Regions from separate parts of the Priestia sp. KCTC 13724 genome, predicted to be linked through region 2. Evidence: riboswitches for the same ligand, from Rfam matches in the RefSeq annotation. Region 2 holds a riboswitch; each other region holds the start of a gene.
What was found. A riboswitch is a leader RNA that binds a small molecule or an ion and turns the genes downstream of it on or off. The one in region 2 is predicted to bind S-adenosylmethionine.
Positions count from the first base shown of each region.

Region 1: another riboswitch for S-adenosylmethionine. It lies ahead of metK (methionine adenosyltransferase); the one in region 2 lies ahead of AC1UFB_RS01045 (YezD family protein).
Region 3: another riboswitch for S-adenosylmethionine. It lies ahead of AC1UFB_RS03050 (Na+/H+ antiporter NhaC family protein); the one in region 2 lies ahead of AC1UFB_RS01045 (YezD family protein).

Region 1 covers NZ_JBXDLD010000057.1:37,789-43,351, forward strand. The annotation lists gene AC1UFB_RS08715 (alpha/beta hydrolase family protein) at 1-305, shown strand, start outside; gene AC1UFB_RS08720 (DUF2584 domain-containing protein) at 367-609, shown strand; gene pckA (phosphoenolpyruvate carboxykinase (ATP)) at 641-2,233, opposite strand; SAM riboswitch class I at 2,507-2,624, shown strand; gene metK (methionine adenosyltransferase) at 2,759-3,961, shown strand; partial or broken gene AC1UFB_RS08735 (glycosyltransferase) at 4,286-4,744, opposite strand; gene AC1UFB_RS08740 (glycosyltransferase) at 4,795-5,433, opposite strand; gene AC1UFB_RS08745 (phosphatase PAP2 family protein) at 5,454-5,563, opposite strand, start outside.
Region 2 covers NZ_JBXDLD010000007.1:10,330-15,892, reverse strand. The annotation lists gene sat (sulfate adenylyltransferase) at 1-1,077, opposite strand, end outside; gene AC1UFB_RS01055 (inorganic phosphate transporter) at 1,115-2,170, opposite strand; gene AC1UFB_RS01050 (phosphoadenylyl-sulfate reductase) at 2,190-2,900, opposite strand; gene AC1UFB_RS01045 (YezD family protein) at 2,996-3,139, opposite strand; SAM riboswitch class I at 3,244-3,350, opposite strand; gene cdaS (sporulation-specific diadenylate cyclase CdaS) at 3,573-4,196, shown strand; gene AC1UFB_RS01035 (alanine/glycine:cation symporter family protein) at 4,406-5,563, shown strand, end outside.
Region 3 covers NZ_JBXDLD010000019.1:5,621-11,183, reverse strand. The annotation lists gene AC1UFB_RS03070 (ABC-F family ATP-binding cassette domain-containing protein) at 1-156, opposite strand, end outside; gene AC1UFB_RS03065 (YtoQ family protein) at 436-876, opposite strand; gene AC1UFB_RS03060 (ABC transporter ATP-binding protein) at 1,023-1,934, shown strand; gene AC1UFB_RS03055 (ABC transporter permease) at 1,927-2,688, shown strand; SAM riboswitch class I at 2,802-2,905, shown strand; gene AC1UFB_RS03050 (Na+/H+ antiporter NhaC family protein) at 2,984-4,294, shown strand; gene AC1UFB_RS03045 (avidin-fold protein) at 4,392-4,739, shown strand; gene AC1UFB_RS03040 (hypothetical protein) at 4,760-4,903, opposite strand; gene AC1UFB_RS03035 (LacI family DNA-binding transcriptional regulator) at 4,982-5,563, shown strand, end outside.

The sequences.
Region 1 (5,563 bases), on a different contig from region 2:
AGCGAACAGATTTAAGGCGTATGATGAAAAGGGTCATTGGTGGGACACCTTCGAAATATCCAGACAGGTATGAATGGCGTTCACCGCTAACTCAGGCATATAAGCTAAGTATACCGACATTGTTAATACATGGAAAAGAAGATGCAAACGTGTCAATTGAGCATGCATATCAATTAGAGAAAATGCTGAGTGAACATGGGAAGCCCGTGGAAAGCTGGTACTTTGATGGATTTCCTCATGCGTTTCCTCCGAAGCAAAACCGAGAGACAGTGAAAAATTTAACTGAATGGATGAAAACAAAATAAAAGATATGCCAGCATAGAAAAAGCATTGTACAATAGAGGAAAAGAAAGGGAGGTAAGAAGGATGGGAATGCCACTAGAATTAAATACGATGATTGTTACAAAAGGAAATGAGAAGCGAGTAGTAGATAATGTATTTCAAATTGAAAAAAAAGGCTACCGCTTATACCCTCTTGAGGTTCCGCTTAGTATTCATAAAACGAAGAATGGTGAACGCGTTGGGACAGGTATTATTAAAAAGCTTGAGTTAGAGCAAAATAAAACCGTTGTCACATACGAGTTAATAAAGCTACACTCCACAAACTAAAAAAAGCCGGAATTAAAATTCCGGCTTTTCATTATTTTGAAATAATCGGTCCGCCCATTTGTGAAATTTCTGGAGCTACATTTGCAAAGCGCTCAAAGTTCTTTGTGAACTTTTGTGCTAATTGATGAGCTTTTTCTTCATATAAATTTGCATTCTTCCATGCTTTTACTGGTTGAAGTACTTCATCAGGGACACCAGGAACATGTGCAGGAATCTCAAGTCCAAAGATAGGATCTTGAACTGTATCTACGCTAATGAGTTCTCCTTCTAACGCTGCTTGAACCATTGCGCGTGTGTAAACTAGCTTCATTCGCTCTCCAACACCATACTCTCCACCAGTCCATCCCGTATTCACAAGATAAACATTTACGTTATGCTCATCAATTTTTTTACCTAGCATTTTAGCATAGGCTGTAGGTGGAAGAGGTAAGAATGGTTCACCAAAACAAGTAGAGAACGTCGCCTGTGGCGCAGTAATTCCGCGCTCTGTTCCCGCAAGTTTACTTGTATACCCACTTAAGAAATGATACATTGCTTGTTCTTTTGTTAGTTTGCTAATTGGAGGTAAAACTCCAAATGCGTCTGCTGTTAAGAAAACAATTGCCGTAGGATGTCCTGCAACGCTCGGTAAGATTGTGTTATCAATTGCTTGAATTGGATAAGCAGCACGAGTGTTTTCTGTTAAGCTATTATCATTATAGTCTGCAATTCTAGTATTCGAGTTAATCACAACATTTTCTAAAACTGTTCCAAATCGAATGGCATTAAAAATTTGAGGCTCTTTTTCTTTTGATAGTTGAATGCATTTTGCATAACAACCGCCTTCAATGTTAAATACGCCTGTACTAGACCAACCGTGCTCATCGTCACCAATTAGTCTTCTGGTAGCGTCAGCTGATAATGTTGTTTTTCCGGTGCCAGATAGTCCAAAGAATAGTGCAACATCACCTTCTTTGCCAACATTAGCTGAGCAGTGCATAGGAAGTATGTTATTTTGAGGAAGTAGGAAATTCATTACTGAGAAAATAGATTTTTTCATTTCGCCTGCATATTCCGTTCCACCAATTAATACAACTCTTCGTTCAAATGAAATAATAATAAATGTCTCTGAATTTGTCCCATCAATGTCTGGAACAGCTTTAAAAGTAGGAGCAGATACAATTGAGAATGATTCAGCATCACTTTTTAGCTTCGTGTCTTCTGGACGAATAAATAGTTGGTGAGCAAACAAATTATGCCATGCGTATTCATTTACGACTTGGATTGGAAGCTGATATTTATCATCGGCGCCCGCATAGCCGTTAAACACAAATAGCTCATTTTGTTCTTTTAAATGTTCTAATACTTTTTTATAAAGCGCGTCAAATCGTTCAGATGAAAACGGTTGATTCACATCTCCCCATTCAACAGTATGAGATGTTAAGGAATCGCTTACAATGAATTTATCGTGTGGGGAACGCCCCGTATATTTTCCTGTTTCAACTTGAATAGCACCTGTAGAAGTCAATACGCCTTCTTGTCGCTCTAAAATCTTTTCGACTAATTGAGAAACAGATAGTTGGTGATTCACTTTTTCAGATTCCAGGAGATTGGCTAATTCAATAGACATATTAACAGTACTCATGTGCACTACCTTCCTTTTTTTAAAATGATGTTTAAATGTACAATTAGTATAACACATTACTTTAAATAGTCTATACTATTCGAATGAAAATGTTAAAATGTTGCGAAAATTTTTTGTTTTAGAGAGCATAAAACGTTTTTGTGAGATGATCTTACTAGTGAAAGGTTTCTGTAAATAATAGGGGAGGAAAATACAACCTTTAAGTGATTTTCATAGGAATGTTATTGACATAACAGAGCATTTTCCTGTATGATATGTCCTTGAACGGATACTCTCTTATCCCGAGCTGGTGGAGGGACAGGCCCTATGAAACCCAGCAACCATCACCCATTTCCATAGAGGTGATAAGGTGCTAACCTGATGCAAGGGAATAAACCTTGATCGATAAGAGTGAAAGGCTTATGCAGAACTTGATACCTTTCCTCGATACAAGGAAAGGTTTTTTATATTGAAAAAATGTAAATGAACCACAATAAGGGAATGAGTACCGTATCACAATGTATCATATTTAAAGGAGGAAAACCGATGTCAACACAACGTCGTCTGTTTACGTCAGAATCTGTTACAGAGGGACATCCAGATAAAATTTGTGACCAAATTTCTGACTCAATTCTTGATGCTATTTTAGCTGAAGATCCAAATGCTCGTGTTGCTTGTGAAACAAGCGTAACAACTGGTTTAGTATTAGTAAGTGGTGAAATCACAACATCTACTTATGTAGATATTCAAAAAACAGTACGTGATACAATCAAAGAAATTGGTTATACGCGTGCAAAATATGGTTTTGATGCGGATACTTGTGGAGTAATCACAGCAATCGGTGAGCAATCTCCAGATATCGCTGCTGGTGTAGACCAAGCGTTAGAAGCTCGTGAAGGTTCAATGTCTGATGAAGAAATTGAAGCAATCGGAGCTGGTGACCAAGGTTTAATGTTTGGCTACGCTTGTAATGAAACAAAAGAATTAATGCCGTTACCAATTTCTTTAGCTCATAAGTTAGCGCGTCGCTTAACAGAAGTGCGTAAAGAAGAAATTTTACCTTACCTTCGTCCAGATGGTAAAACGCAAGTAACGGTTGAATATGATGAAAACAATCAACCAGTTCGTGTTGATACAATCGTTATCTCAACTCAGCATCATCCAGAAGTAACGTTAGAGCAAATTCAACGTAACTTAAAAGAATATGTAATCAATCCAGTTGTTCCACAAGAATTAATCGATGAGAACACGAAGTACTTCATTAACCCAACAGGACGTTTTGTAATTGGTGGTCCTCAAGGTGATGCAGGATTAACAGGTCGTAAAATTATCGTTGATACTTATGGTGGATATGCTCGTCACGGTGGTGGCGCATTCTCTGGTAAAGATGCAACAAAAGTTGACCGCTCAGCAGCATATGCAGCACGCTACGTTGCGAAAAATATTGTAGCTGCAGGATTAGCTGATCGTTGTGAAGTTCAGCTTGCATATGCCATTGGTGTAGCTCAGCCAGTTTCAATCTCTATTGATACATTTGGAACAGGTAAAGTAACTGAAGAAGTATTAGTTGAAGTAGTACGTAACAACTTTGATCTTCGTCCAGCTGGTATCATTAAAATGCTTGATTTAAGACGCCCAATTTATAAGCAAACAGCAGCATACGGTCACTTTGGTCGTACTGATGTTGAGCTTCCTTGGGAGTTCACTGATAAAGCAGAAGCTTTAAAAACTGAAGCTTTAGCTAAATAAAAAAAGAGGCTGGGACATAAGTAATTCAGCCAATGATAAACCTGAACGATTGAGAGTTTCTCACTTTTAATCGTTCAGGTTTTTTGTTGATTGTGAAAACAATGTTGGAAACAGGGTGGAATGGAGCGTAGGACACTCGACTCCTGCGGGAAAGAGAGGGAAAACTGAGATCCCGCAGCGCAGCGAGGAAGCTCAGGTTCCTCCCCGCGGAAAGCGAGTGGCCGTAGCGCAATAGAACGAACGTGTTGGGACAAACCAAAAAGATTGGAACAGCTATTGTTCGTCTCTTAGAAGCAATCATTTTGTTATGTCCCAAACTCTTTTTTATTGAACAAATTCTAACCCATTGTTTGATTTAGTAGTGACTGCTTCATAGCGAAGCAGTAATTGGTCAAAAATAGAATCCCAAGATTGCGTAAGAGCATAGCGACGAGCAGCGTCTCCAAACCTTAGTCGAAGCTGGGAGGACTCTAACAAAGTACAAATGGATTCAATAAATTCTTCAAGTGAATTCGGGGTGCAGAGGTAGCCATTCTTCTCATTGCTAACAATATGTTTTACTCCCCCTGCATTAGCAGCAATGACAGGCGTACCGCAGGACAATGCTTCTAATACAACGTTACCAAAGGTCTCCGTTTCAGAAGGAAATATGAATAGGTCGGAAGCTGCATATAGTTTAGCTAAATGCTCATGTTCTAAGAAGTCGATGAATGTAATGGATTCACCCGCTTCTTGCTGCAGCGCCTCCTTGCTAGGCCCACCTCCAACAATAAGCCACTGTACTTGGTGGCGTAAATGGTCGGGAAGTAAGCGAGATAGCTTTAATAAAAATGCTACGTTTTTTCAGGAGATAAACGTCCAACATATGTTAAGATATAAGGCTTTTTTATATTGTATTTTATGCGGATATCAAATTTATCGTAGTAGGGATGAAATAAATGATGATCGACTCCTCTAGACCAGATAGATATAGATTTAAAGCCTTGATTTAAGAGCTGCTTTTTTGTTTCAAGAGAGGGAACAAAAATCTCTTCAAACGGTTCGTAAAACCATTTCATATATCTCCACAGAAGAGGAGATAAGTGTCCTAACTTGTAGCTTGGAAGATAGTGTTCAAAGTCAGTATGATGAGAACCAACTAAAGGAATACTAAGCTTTTTAGCCACATGAATGCCACTAAGTCCCATTGAAAAAGGAGTAGCAACGTGCATGATTGTAGGATTGAACTCCTTTATTTTTTTCTTCATCTTTATAACATTCGGTAAGGCAAACCGACATTGTGGATAAAGAAAGAATGGTATACTTAATGAATGATTAATGGATAATGGACTAAATGTGCGGGACGATGATTCAGGTGCAAAAACCTCATAGTCAATTCGTTGACGAGATAAATAATAAGTAAAGCGCTTTAATGTTTTTGCGACTCCGTTGATCTCAGGAGAAAACGTATCTGATATCAATGTAATCCTCATCCTACCACCTCCATTTTGATTTAGTAGAACAACTGTAGACCGATAATTCCAGAGAGTATACCTAACAACATGCCTGCAAATACGTCAGTAGGGTAATGGAGTCCTAAATAAATCCGCGAAACTCCTACTA
Region 2 (5,563 bases):
TGGTGGAACTTCACCATTTCGAAGCATTTCACGTACTTTTGTTCCTGATAAAATGACATGGTCTTCTTTTTCATGTGGACATGTTTTAGTTGAAGCCATTCCTTCACACTTCTTGCAGTAGAAGCTGTGTTCAAAGAATAATGGCGTAATACCAAGTTCATCTTCTGTAAAGTTATTAAAGATTAGCTGCGCATCGTATGTGCCATAGTAGTCACCTACACCAGCATGATCGCGACCTACAATAAAATGCGTACATCCAAAGTTTTTACGTACTAATGCATGGAAGATAGCTTCTCGAGGACCAGCGTATCTCATTGCTGCTGGGAAAACAGCTAAGAATACACGATTTTTTGGATAATAGTTTTTCAACAATACCTCATAGCTTTCCATACGAATATCCGCTGGAATATCATCAGATTTTGTTTCTCCTACAAGTGGATTTAGAAACAATCCATCAACAATTTCTAAAGCTGATTTTTGAATGTATTCATGAGCACGATGAACAGGATTACGAGTTTGAAAACCTACAACTTTCTTCCAGTTACGTTCTTTAAAAACCTCTCTTGTTTGTGCTGGATCTAAATAATATGTTTCAAATTTATCTTTTTGCGTACGATTTACAAGTACAATTGGACCTGCCACATATACATTTGGACGTTCAAATAATTTACGCACTCCCGGATGAGCTAGCTCTGCCGTACGGTAAACATGCTCTGCTTCTTTTTCCTTATTAGGCTTATACGTCTCAGATACTGTTAAAACACCGTAAACCACACCATCTTGAACAAGCTTAACTTGATCTCCTCCTTGTAGCTCATGTGCTTTTTCTTCTGTAACAGGAAGAGTAATTGGAATACTCCATACTGTCCCGTCAGCTAACCTCATTCCTTCCACAACAGCTTCATAATCACGCTGTCCTAAGAAGCCTGTAATAGGGCTGTATCCACCAATTCCAATTAACTCTAAATCACTTAATGCAATATTATCTAATTCAATCTCTTTCGTAACACCTGTATAATCATAATCAGGTTGATATAAATTAACTAACTCTCCACCATGTGCTTGAATCGAACTCATTCTAAACTCCTCCTCAATGAATAACTAATATTTATCTTTAAGCAGTCATCTTTTGGTTTTCTTGTTTTTGTTTTGTTGTTTTAATTAAACTAAGAATGCCATAAGTTGCAATACAACCGCTTATCAATACCACAAACGCATAAAAATCTGTTTCAACCACTAATTTCACTAAACCGTAAGAGATAACGAGAGAAAAAACCGGCGATACAACCCATACCTTTAACATCTGAACAATGACCTGTCTTTGATCAGATGTAAAACCAGATTTAGCTGCCCCTATTCCAATGATAGAAGATGTTGTAACCTGAGTTAAAGGGACAGGGAGTCCAAATACGGAAGCTGCGGTAACAAGCGACGCACCTGTTCCAGAAATAATACACCCTTCACCCACCGTGAAATCCGTGATTTTCTTCCCATTTGTCTCAATTACTCGATCTCCTAAAAGTAATGCACCAACCGCAACGGCTAACCCACCTGCTATAACGCCAGTTGATGTACTGATCATACCAGCTCCAACAAGCGGGCCTACGGCGTTTGCTACGTTGTTCATACCGGCTGAAAAAGCTTCAAAAAAACCGGTAGCTATTACTAAAACTGCAAGTGGCTTTTTCCACTTTTGCTGAGTAGGCGTTTTTTTCTTTTTTAATAACCACCCACATACAAAGGCAATTACAAACGAAATAATCGGTACAATAACCCAAAAGCTCATAACAATTAATAGCTTTTGTATATAAACAGATTGATAGGCAATCCCAACACCTACAACTGATCCTACTGTCACTTCACTAGTTGATAGTGGTATTCCAATTAAATTAGCAAAGAATAATGATAGAGTGGCAGAAGCTAAAATAACGATAACTAGCTCCACCGTTAGAATACTTTCTGGGATAATACCAGAACCAATGGTTTTAACAACTTCTCCTCCACCGATAACAGCACCTAGTAAAATACCTAGTGCACATATAACTAATGCCACTTTGCGATGCTTAATGGCACCTGAACCGTAAGAGACTCCCATAGCAGCAGCTGCACCACTTGCGCCAATATTCATCGCAAAAAAGAGGGCGATTGCAAAAGCAATGTAAACAAGCATAAATTTTCAGCTCTTTCATTTAAGATTCATGTAAGCCACATTCCACTTTCTTAGTACCTGCCCATCTTCCAGATCGTAAATCTTCCATGTTATAGGCAGGTAGCGTACAGGGCTCACATCCAATGCTTGGATACCCTTGATCGTGAAGTTTGTTATACGGCAAGTTATGCTTATATACATATCGCCAAATTTCTTTCCAAGACCAATGAATTAATGGGCAAACTTTAATCTTTTTGAATTTCTCGTCCTTATTAAAAAACTCTGTTTTACTTCTTGATTCAGATTGTTCTCTTCTTAACCCTGAAATCCAAGCATCATACGGAGCAAGTGATTCTTTTAAAGGAATAATCTTGCGAATTTGACAGCATAGGTTAGGCTCAGTTTTCCAAAGTTCATCTCCATGCTTTTCAGCTTGCTCTTTTAGCGATAGGTTAGGCTTTTTCATTTGGATACGTAAATCTGGAAACCTCTCTTTAATTGCTTCAATGACTTCGTACGTCTCTTTAAAATGAACACCTGTGTCTAAAAAAACAATGTGAGCATCTTTTTTCACTTTTGAAATTAAATCAATTAATACAATTCCTTCAATTCCAAAGCTAGATGCGTAAATAAGAGAATCACCATAATGGTTATATGCCCACTCTAATGCCTTTAAAGCTCCCTTTGTTTCATCTTGCTCATCAAAAGTCGGAAATTGATTTGGCCAATTTTCATACGTATATACACTCATGATTTTCACTCCAATACTTTGTTATCCAATCAAAAAAGACGGTTTTACCCCCATAATGAAGGATAAAACCGCCTCTAGTTTGTCTAGTCAGCTATTTATTTAATTCTTATTTTTTCATTTTTCTCGAGTTGAACTACTTTCCCGTCTTGAACCACAAGCGTGATTGAGCCAAACTTCATGTCGCTTAACATTTTTTCTACGCTTGCAAAAACAGAATTTAAGTCAGAGTTTTGTGCCATCACAGTCCCTCCTTATTTGTTAACAATATATTCAACAGGCTTCTGTTTTTTCATGAAAAATAAAAAGTCTTCCACATCTGAAAGACTGATTAGGCAACAAATTCACCTTATCTTTCAAAATGAAAATCATTTTGTTGGAGTTAGCACCTTGCACAACATGCAGGTTGCTGGGTTTCAAAGGGCCAGTTCCCTCCACCACTCTGGATAAGTATTTTTTAAAAATTTTAGCATATTTAGAATATTTGTCAACAGCAAAAATAATTTATCCGATAAGAAAACTATACTTTAAATTAACAGAAATATCTATTATTTTTTCATTATATGAGCAATTTTTTTGGGCGTCACTCTTAATTCACACCGTTATAGTATAGATTTATGTCTTTCGTACACATTAAAACATAATAATTATTTTAGATTGGAGCTATGTTCAATGATGGAAAGTCACTCTTTTCAATTAGATGATGTAATTAAACAAAGTTTACACAATCATTTAAGTCAAATAGCAGCGGAAGCAATCAAAATTCAGCAACATCTAGAAAGCAGTGACCACTGTGTTTTATGTGATTTTGAAGACTTAAGAAAATTATTTCAAAGCGTACAGTCCACAGCTGCATCCTATTATTTAAGACACTACTTGTCTCCTTACACCCACGAATACGCAGCTCTTTCACTCGCGATACATAGTTTATCTGAGAAACATCATGGAGCTTTAATGGTTATTGAGAGAAATGACTCAGTGGAGCACTTAATTCAAAAAGGAATTCCTATTCACGCTCCAGTTACGTCTACGCTCGTTGAAACAGTTTTTTATCCTGGAAATCCATTACATGATGGTGCCATTGTGATTAGAAACAATCAAATTATTTCGGCTGCTAATGTTTTACCACTGTCCACAAAAGTACTGCAAAAGAAGCTTGGAACACGCCACCGTGCAGCTCTTGGTATGTCTGAACAGTGCGACGCACTTATTTTAGTTGTATCAGAAGAAAGCGGTCGAATATCTTTTGCTTTAGAAGGTAGCTTATATCCAATCCATTCCAGCAAAAACATCCTGTAAGCGACTACAACTGTCTGACATCATATCTTATAGTTATAAAAAAGAGATTACACGATAAAAAAAACTTATTACAGGTTGCCTTTTATACGTCTAACGCGCTATAATCACTAATGTCAGAAAACCTTACACATTTTAAAAAAGCATCATTAAAATGACTCTTTTTATGAACAGCTAAGGTTAATCGTTAATTAAGGGAGAGAACTTTTAGGATGGAAACCATATCGACTCTATTCAGCAGCTTTGTGGATGAAGCCAATAATTTTTTATGGACTTATATATTAATTGCGCTTCTTTTATTAGTTGGATTATATTTTACAATTCGTACAAAATTCGTTCAGTTTAGTCAGTTCAAAGAAATGGTTCGCTTGTTAGGTGAAGGCGCTAAAACAGACGGAAGCGATAAAAAAGGAATTACCTCCTTTCAAGCTTTTGCTATTAGTACAGCAGCTCGTGTAGGTACTGGGAACCTTGCTGGTGTTGCTTCTGCAATTGCTCTTGGGGGCCCTGGAGCAGTGTTTTGGATGTGGGTTGTTGCTTTAGTTGGATCAGCATCAGCTTTTATTGAAAGCACCCTTGCTCAAGTATATAAAGTAAAAGACAAAGACGGTTTTCGTGGTGGTCCTGCTTACTACATGGAAAAAGGTTTAAACAAACGCTGGATGGGTGTTTTATTTTCCATCTTAATTACAATCTCATTCGGATTAGTATTTAACTCTGTACAAGCTAATACTATTTCACTTGCTTTTGAAGAAGCTTTTGGCGTTAATCGCTTAATTGTTGGTGTTGTTGTTACAGCCATTGTAGGTGTTCTCATTTTTGGTGGTATTAAACGAGTAGCTAAAGCATCAGAGTTAATTGTAGTAGTAATGGCAGTTGTATATATTGGACTAGCATTAGTTGTTTTAGCTATTAATATTACAGAAATTCCACATATGATCGCATTAATTATAAAAAGCGCTTTTGGATTTGAAGAAGCATTTGCCGGTGCCATCGGTGCTGCCATCATGAATGGTATCAAACGCGGATTATTCTCCAACGAAGCTGGTATGGGTAGTGCACCTAACGCAGCCGCAGCGGCATCTGTCAGTCACCCAGCTAAGCAAGGTTTCATTCAAGCTCTGGCCGTCTTTAACGATACGCTAATCATCTGTAGTTGTACTGCATTTATCGTGTTATTATCTGGTGCGTATGCAACGCCTGGACTTGAAGGAATTCAATTGACTCAAGTTGCGTTAAGTACACATATCGGTGGATGGGCTGTTCAATTCATTGCTATCATTTTATTTATGTTTGCATTTAGCTCGTTAGTAGCTAACTATTATTATGGAGAAACAAACATTGAATTTTTAACATCAAACAAAATCTGG
Region 3 (5,563 bases), on a different contig from region 2:
CTCAAGTTCACCAGATAAGATTTTCAAAAATGTTGACTTTCCAGCACCGTTCGCTCCAATCAATCCGTAGCAGTTACCAGGCGTAAACTTAATGTTTACATCTTCAAATAACTTACGGTCTGCAAAACGTAGGCTTACATTACTAACTGTAATCATGTATGAGCAATCCTCCAAATTCAATATCTATCAAATTATATCATTCTTTCTTTACAAGAGCGATATCAATAGCAATAAATTGAACATAAAGTGTACATGAACCAAGGAATAACGTCAAGGAGGCTCAGCTTTTACTCTATTTCTGGCAGGAGCCGAATGTCTTACGCTCCATTCCACAAGTTTTTTAACTTGTTTTGGGAACGAACAAAAAATATCCGAACGATTGCAGGTTAGCGATCGTTCGGATATCTCATTAACTAAAATACTTATGAATCAGCCTTATTCAAAGATATAAGCCAGTGCACGAATTGCTTGGTCTGGTGTTTCAACGACAACTTGTGCTTTGTTTGAAAGTTCTTTTAAAGGATGGTGCAGTTTTTCTGGACGTACAAGGATAAGGGGCTTGTTAAATGCAACGGCTGTAGCCGCGTCCATTGCGCTATTCCACTGTTTGTATTTTTCACCGAAAAGCGCAATGACTACGTCGGATTTCTTAAGCAGTACTTCTGTGCGCAAGTTGTTAAAAGCTGAAGCGGCTTCATCTTTTAAAATAGCTGAGTCTTGTTTACCTAAAATGACTTCGCCGATATTATCCGAGCGATCATGGTCCGTCATCGGTCCTACAAACGTAATTGGAAGCTTTAAGTCCTCCGCTTGCTTTTTGATATCGTCTCTCCAATTATCATGAATTTGTCCTGCTAAATAAACGACTAATTCCATAACGGCATCCCCTTTATAAAAAAATATATATACGTATAGCTTACCAAAAAAATGAAAAATAAACGAATGGTTTGTTTTAATCTAGACAAATACCTCAAAACAAGGAAAAATAAAAGACGGATTACATAGAAGAGAGGATGAACATTATGTCAGAGAGAGAGGTACTACAGGTTCATAACGTCACGAAAAAGATTGGCAATAAAATTATTTTGGATAACGTATCATTGTCTGTGCGAAAAGGAGAAATCTTTGGGTTACTAGGTCCAAACGGTTCGGGTAAAACTACGCTTATTCGAGCAGTTGTAGGTTTAGTAAGTTCAACAGGAGACGTTACCATTAACAATCATGACCAGCGCAAACAATTTAATGAAGCTGTCAAATCAATTGGTGCAATCATTGAAAACCCGGAGTTTTATGGATATTTGACAGGTTATCAAAATTTAAAGCATTTTGCACGAATGCACGGTGTGTCTGCAAATCGAATCGATGAAGTGGTCGAGCTAACAAGGTTAGAAAAAAGCATTCACCAACCGGTAAAGACTTATTCACTCGGAATGCGTCAGCGCCTCGGAGTTGCACAAGCTATTCTACATAAACCGTCACTACTGCTACTAGATGAGCCTACTAACGGCTTGGATCCAGCAGGAATGATTGAATTTAAAACATATTTAAAGCGGTTGTGCAAAGAAGAAGGAATTTCAATTCTTATTGCTAGCCATTTGTTGAAAGAAGTGGAAGCCTTGTGTGATCGCGTAGGGATTATTCAAGACGGCAGACTGCTATCTGTTCAAGAATTAGCTAAGCGTAATACAGAAGAGAACCTAACGATTGTATTTGCAGTTGATGCTGTAGAAAAAGCAGAAAATCTGCTATCAAATCAAGGCTACACTTGTGCAATAAAAGAAAAGCAGTTTTCTGTACAAGCTCAACCGAAAGAGGCTGCTGCTATTAATAAACTTCTAGTGGAAGAAGGCATTGAAGTATACCAAATTACTCCAATTTATGAATCGCTAGAACAATCGTTTATGTCTGTTACGGGAGGAGATTTCAATGCTTAATTTAATACAAAATGAACATATGAAGTGGTTTATGAAAAAAAGCACGAAAGTCGTATTTCTGGCAATCGCTGTCTTAACGCTTGGAATGGCTCTTATAATGAGAGCTATTACAACAAATGCTGGAATTACAGAAACGTTGCCAGGCTTTGTTGCTTTCACTTCAAACTTTTTAATTATTGTCCAATTTTTTGCTGTAGCCGCTGCTGGATCGATTGTTGCATCTGAATTTGAAAAAGGAACGATTAAACTTCTATTAATTCGTCCTAAGAGTCGCTCAACTATTCTTTTATCCAAATACCTGACTAGCATTTTTATTAGCTTGTACTATTTGGCTGCCTTCTTTTTATTTTCAATCATTTGGGGGATTATTTTCTTTTCAGGAGGAGCTTTTAATGGTCAAGAAGGACAAGGTATCTGGATTGCATATGGTGTTTCATATCTTGAAACCTTTATGATGGTTGCTTTTGCGTTTATGCTATCGTCGGTATTCAGAAATAGTGCATTAGCAGTTGGTCTTGGCATTGTTGTTGGAGTAGGAGCAAAAATGCTTGCTGGAATTTTATCTGAGTTTCAAGTACAGTGGGGAATTATTTTACTGTTTGCTAACACCAACCTTAGTCAATATATGGATGGAAATCAAACGTATTTCCCTGGGATGACCCTACCGTTTTCTCTATTGATTATTATAGCTCATCTACTCTTCTTTGTTGGAACGGCTTGGCTGTTTTTCTTAAAGCGAGACGTAGCGAATTGATATTTGAATTTTCTTTCTTTTTGTTTTTCTACAATAGTGTTTGACAAGGAAAGTAAAAGATATTAAAGTAGTTAAGAGTTAATTTTGAATAATAAATTTAAAAAATATTATACTTCTTATCAAGAGAGACGGAGGGACTGGCCCGATGATGTCTCGGCAACTGACTCACAGAGTGCGGTGCCAAATCCAGCAAACAATTTTGTTTGAAAGATGAGAAGAGCGTATTCTTATAAAGAATTATAAGAGGGCCTCTTCTTGATGAAGAGGTCTTTTATTTATGCAAAGAGGTGTAAACATGGGAAAACAAAAAGAAAACGGTTGGGCACTGCTGCCGCTAGGAGTATTTCTAGCTTTGTTTGTAGGCTCGGGGATTATTACAGGTGATTTTTATAAGCTTCCTGTACTTGTAGCAATTATTGTAGCGGCTATCGTTGCCTTATCGATGAACCGGAAAGAAACGCTAAATGCGAAGGTTGAGCGTTTTGCTAAAGGCGCAGGTCATCCGGACTTGATGATTATGGTCTTTATCTTTATTCTGGCGGGCGCTTTTTCAGAAGTAGCAAGCGGCATGGGAGCGGTTGATTCAACGGTTAACCTTGCTTTATCTGTTTTGCCACAAAGCTTGCTTGTTGTTGGATTATTCTTTATCGGTGCTTTTATCTCACTTGCGATGGGTACTTCTACTGGTACCATTGCGGCTCTAACACCAATTGCAGTTGGAGTAAGTGCTGAAACGGATATTTCTGCAGCACTAGCCGTAGCAGCCGTTATCGGCGGTGCAATGTTTGGAGATAATTTATCCATTATTTCTGATACAACAATTGCTGCGGTTCGTACGCAAAAAACAAAAATGAACGATAAATTTAAAGTGAATTTTCTAATTGTATTACCAGCAGCAATTATTACAATGGTTCTTTTATTAGTAATGACGCTTGGAAATAATTCTAATGTAGATGTTGAAAGTTTTAGCTTTGTAAAAATGCTTCCTTATATAGGAGTGCTGGTTGCAGCATTGCTTGGATTAAATGTGTTAGCAATTTTAACAGGGGGTATTGTTGTAGCTGGAATTATTGGATTGGCAGACGGAAGCTATACGCTAGCAACCTTTGCAAAAGCTATTACAACAGGAATTGGCGGTATGGCTGAACTCATTATTCTCAGCATCTTAATTGGTGGAGTCGTTGAACTTATTAAGTATAATGGAGGGATCCATTTCTTGCTTGGGCTATTAACACGTAATATTAAAACAAGAAAAGGCGCAGAGTTTAGTATTGCTGGATTAGTAAGCGCGACAAATCTTTCGACAGCTAATAACACAATTTCAATTATTACGGTCGGGTCTTTAGCAAAAGAGATTGCAGATGAATACGAAATCGATAACCGTAAGTCAGCAAGTATACTTGACTTATTTTCATGTAGCGTGCAGGGACTTGTTCCATATGGAGCGCAAATGCTAATTGCATCAGAATTTGCAAAAGTATCCTCAGTTGAACTAATGCCATTCGCATTTTATCCAATCTTAACAGCGATATTTGGAATTTTAGCGATTGTCTTTAATTATCCAAAGCTTACTCATAAACAACCTGCTAAAAAACAAATAGCTTAATTTCATCATTTCATTAGGTGACATCAACCGGAAAGAAGGGTTGATGTCATCTTTTTTTAGAGTTAAAATGTTAGAATATTGAAAAAGAGGTGAAAGGATGATTTGTTTTAGGAATCGAGTGTTTCGCTCTGTACAGAATACGGATAACGGTGAAGTATCTTCTCATACGACCTTTCGCTATGAGCAAGAAGGCAGAATTATTCACGCAACGTATGAAGGTGGAGACGTTTTATACGGGACGTTAGTTGGGACTATAGACGAAAAGAGCTGTCTTACATTCCGCTATCAGCATGTTAACATAGCTTATGAAATTCGCGGAGGCACATGCTTTTCTACACCGGAGGTTTTGCCAGACGGAAGGATTTGCCTACATGAAGAGTGGCAATGGTTAGATATAGATCAGACAAAAGGTCGATCAATCACTGAAGAGGTTGTACATAAATAATTAGAAAAAGCGATAGGTTTCTATCGCTTTTTTGAATCGTAAAAATCATAAAAATCTTCGAATTCAACCTCCTTCCATAAATCTGGTTTTTGCTTTAAAGCTACCATAGCTAGTAAAAGTTCAACTCCGCATAAAACAAATAAAATAACCAATCCAAGCATCATTTATGACCACCTTTCGTTATAATAAAAACAGCATAAATGATGAAACGCGTTTCAGAACAAGAGCAAAAGGAGAGAAAAATGGTAAATATTCGAGATATTGCAAAGAAAGCTGGGGTATCCGTTTCTACCGTATCGCGAGTTTTGAACAATCACCCTTATGTAAGCGAAGAGAAGCGAGAGCGTGTACAAGCAGTCGTGGATGAGCTCAACTATGAGCAAAATAGCAATGCGGTTACTTTATCAAAAGGAAAGACTAATCGGATTGCAGTTGTTCTTCCATTTATTAATCACCCATACTTTAGCGTCATACTTGAAGGGGTTTCAAAGCAAGCACTTAGCGCTCACTGTCAGCTTGTATTGTGCCAAACAGCTTACGATGTAAAGAAGGAAATTGAAGCACTTCATATGTTGAAAACCAAGCAGGTAGATGGTGTCATCATTTGCTCTAGAGCAAATGATTGGAGTGTTCTTAGCGAGTATCAATCGTATGGCCCTGTTGTTGTATGCGAAGACGGAAAAGCTAAAAAGGTGTCGTCCGTGTACGTTAATCATTACGCAGCTTTTGAAAAAGCCCTATCTTACCTGCATGAGCACGGACATCAGAAAATTGGTTACTGCGTAGGCAGGATGAGTGGTACAAACAGTGAACAGCGAGCTAAT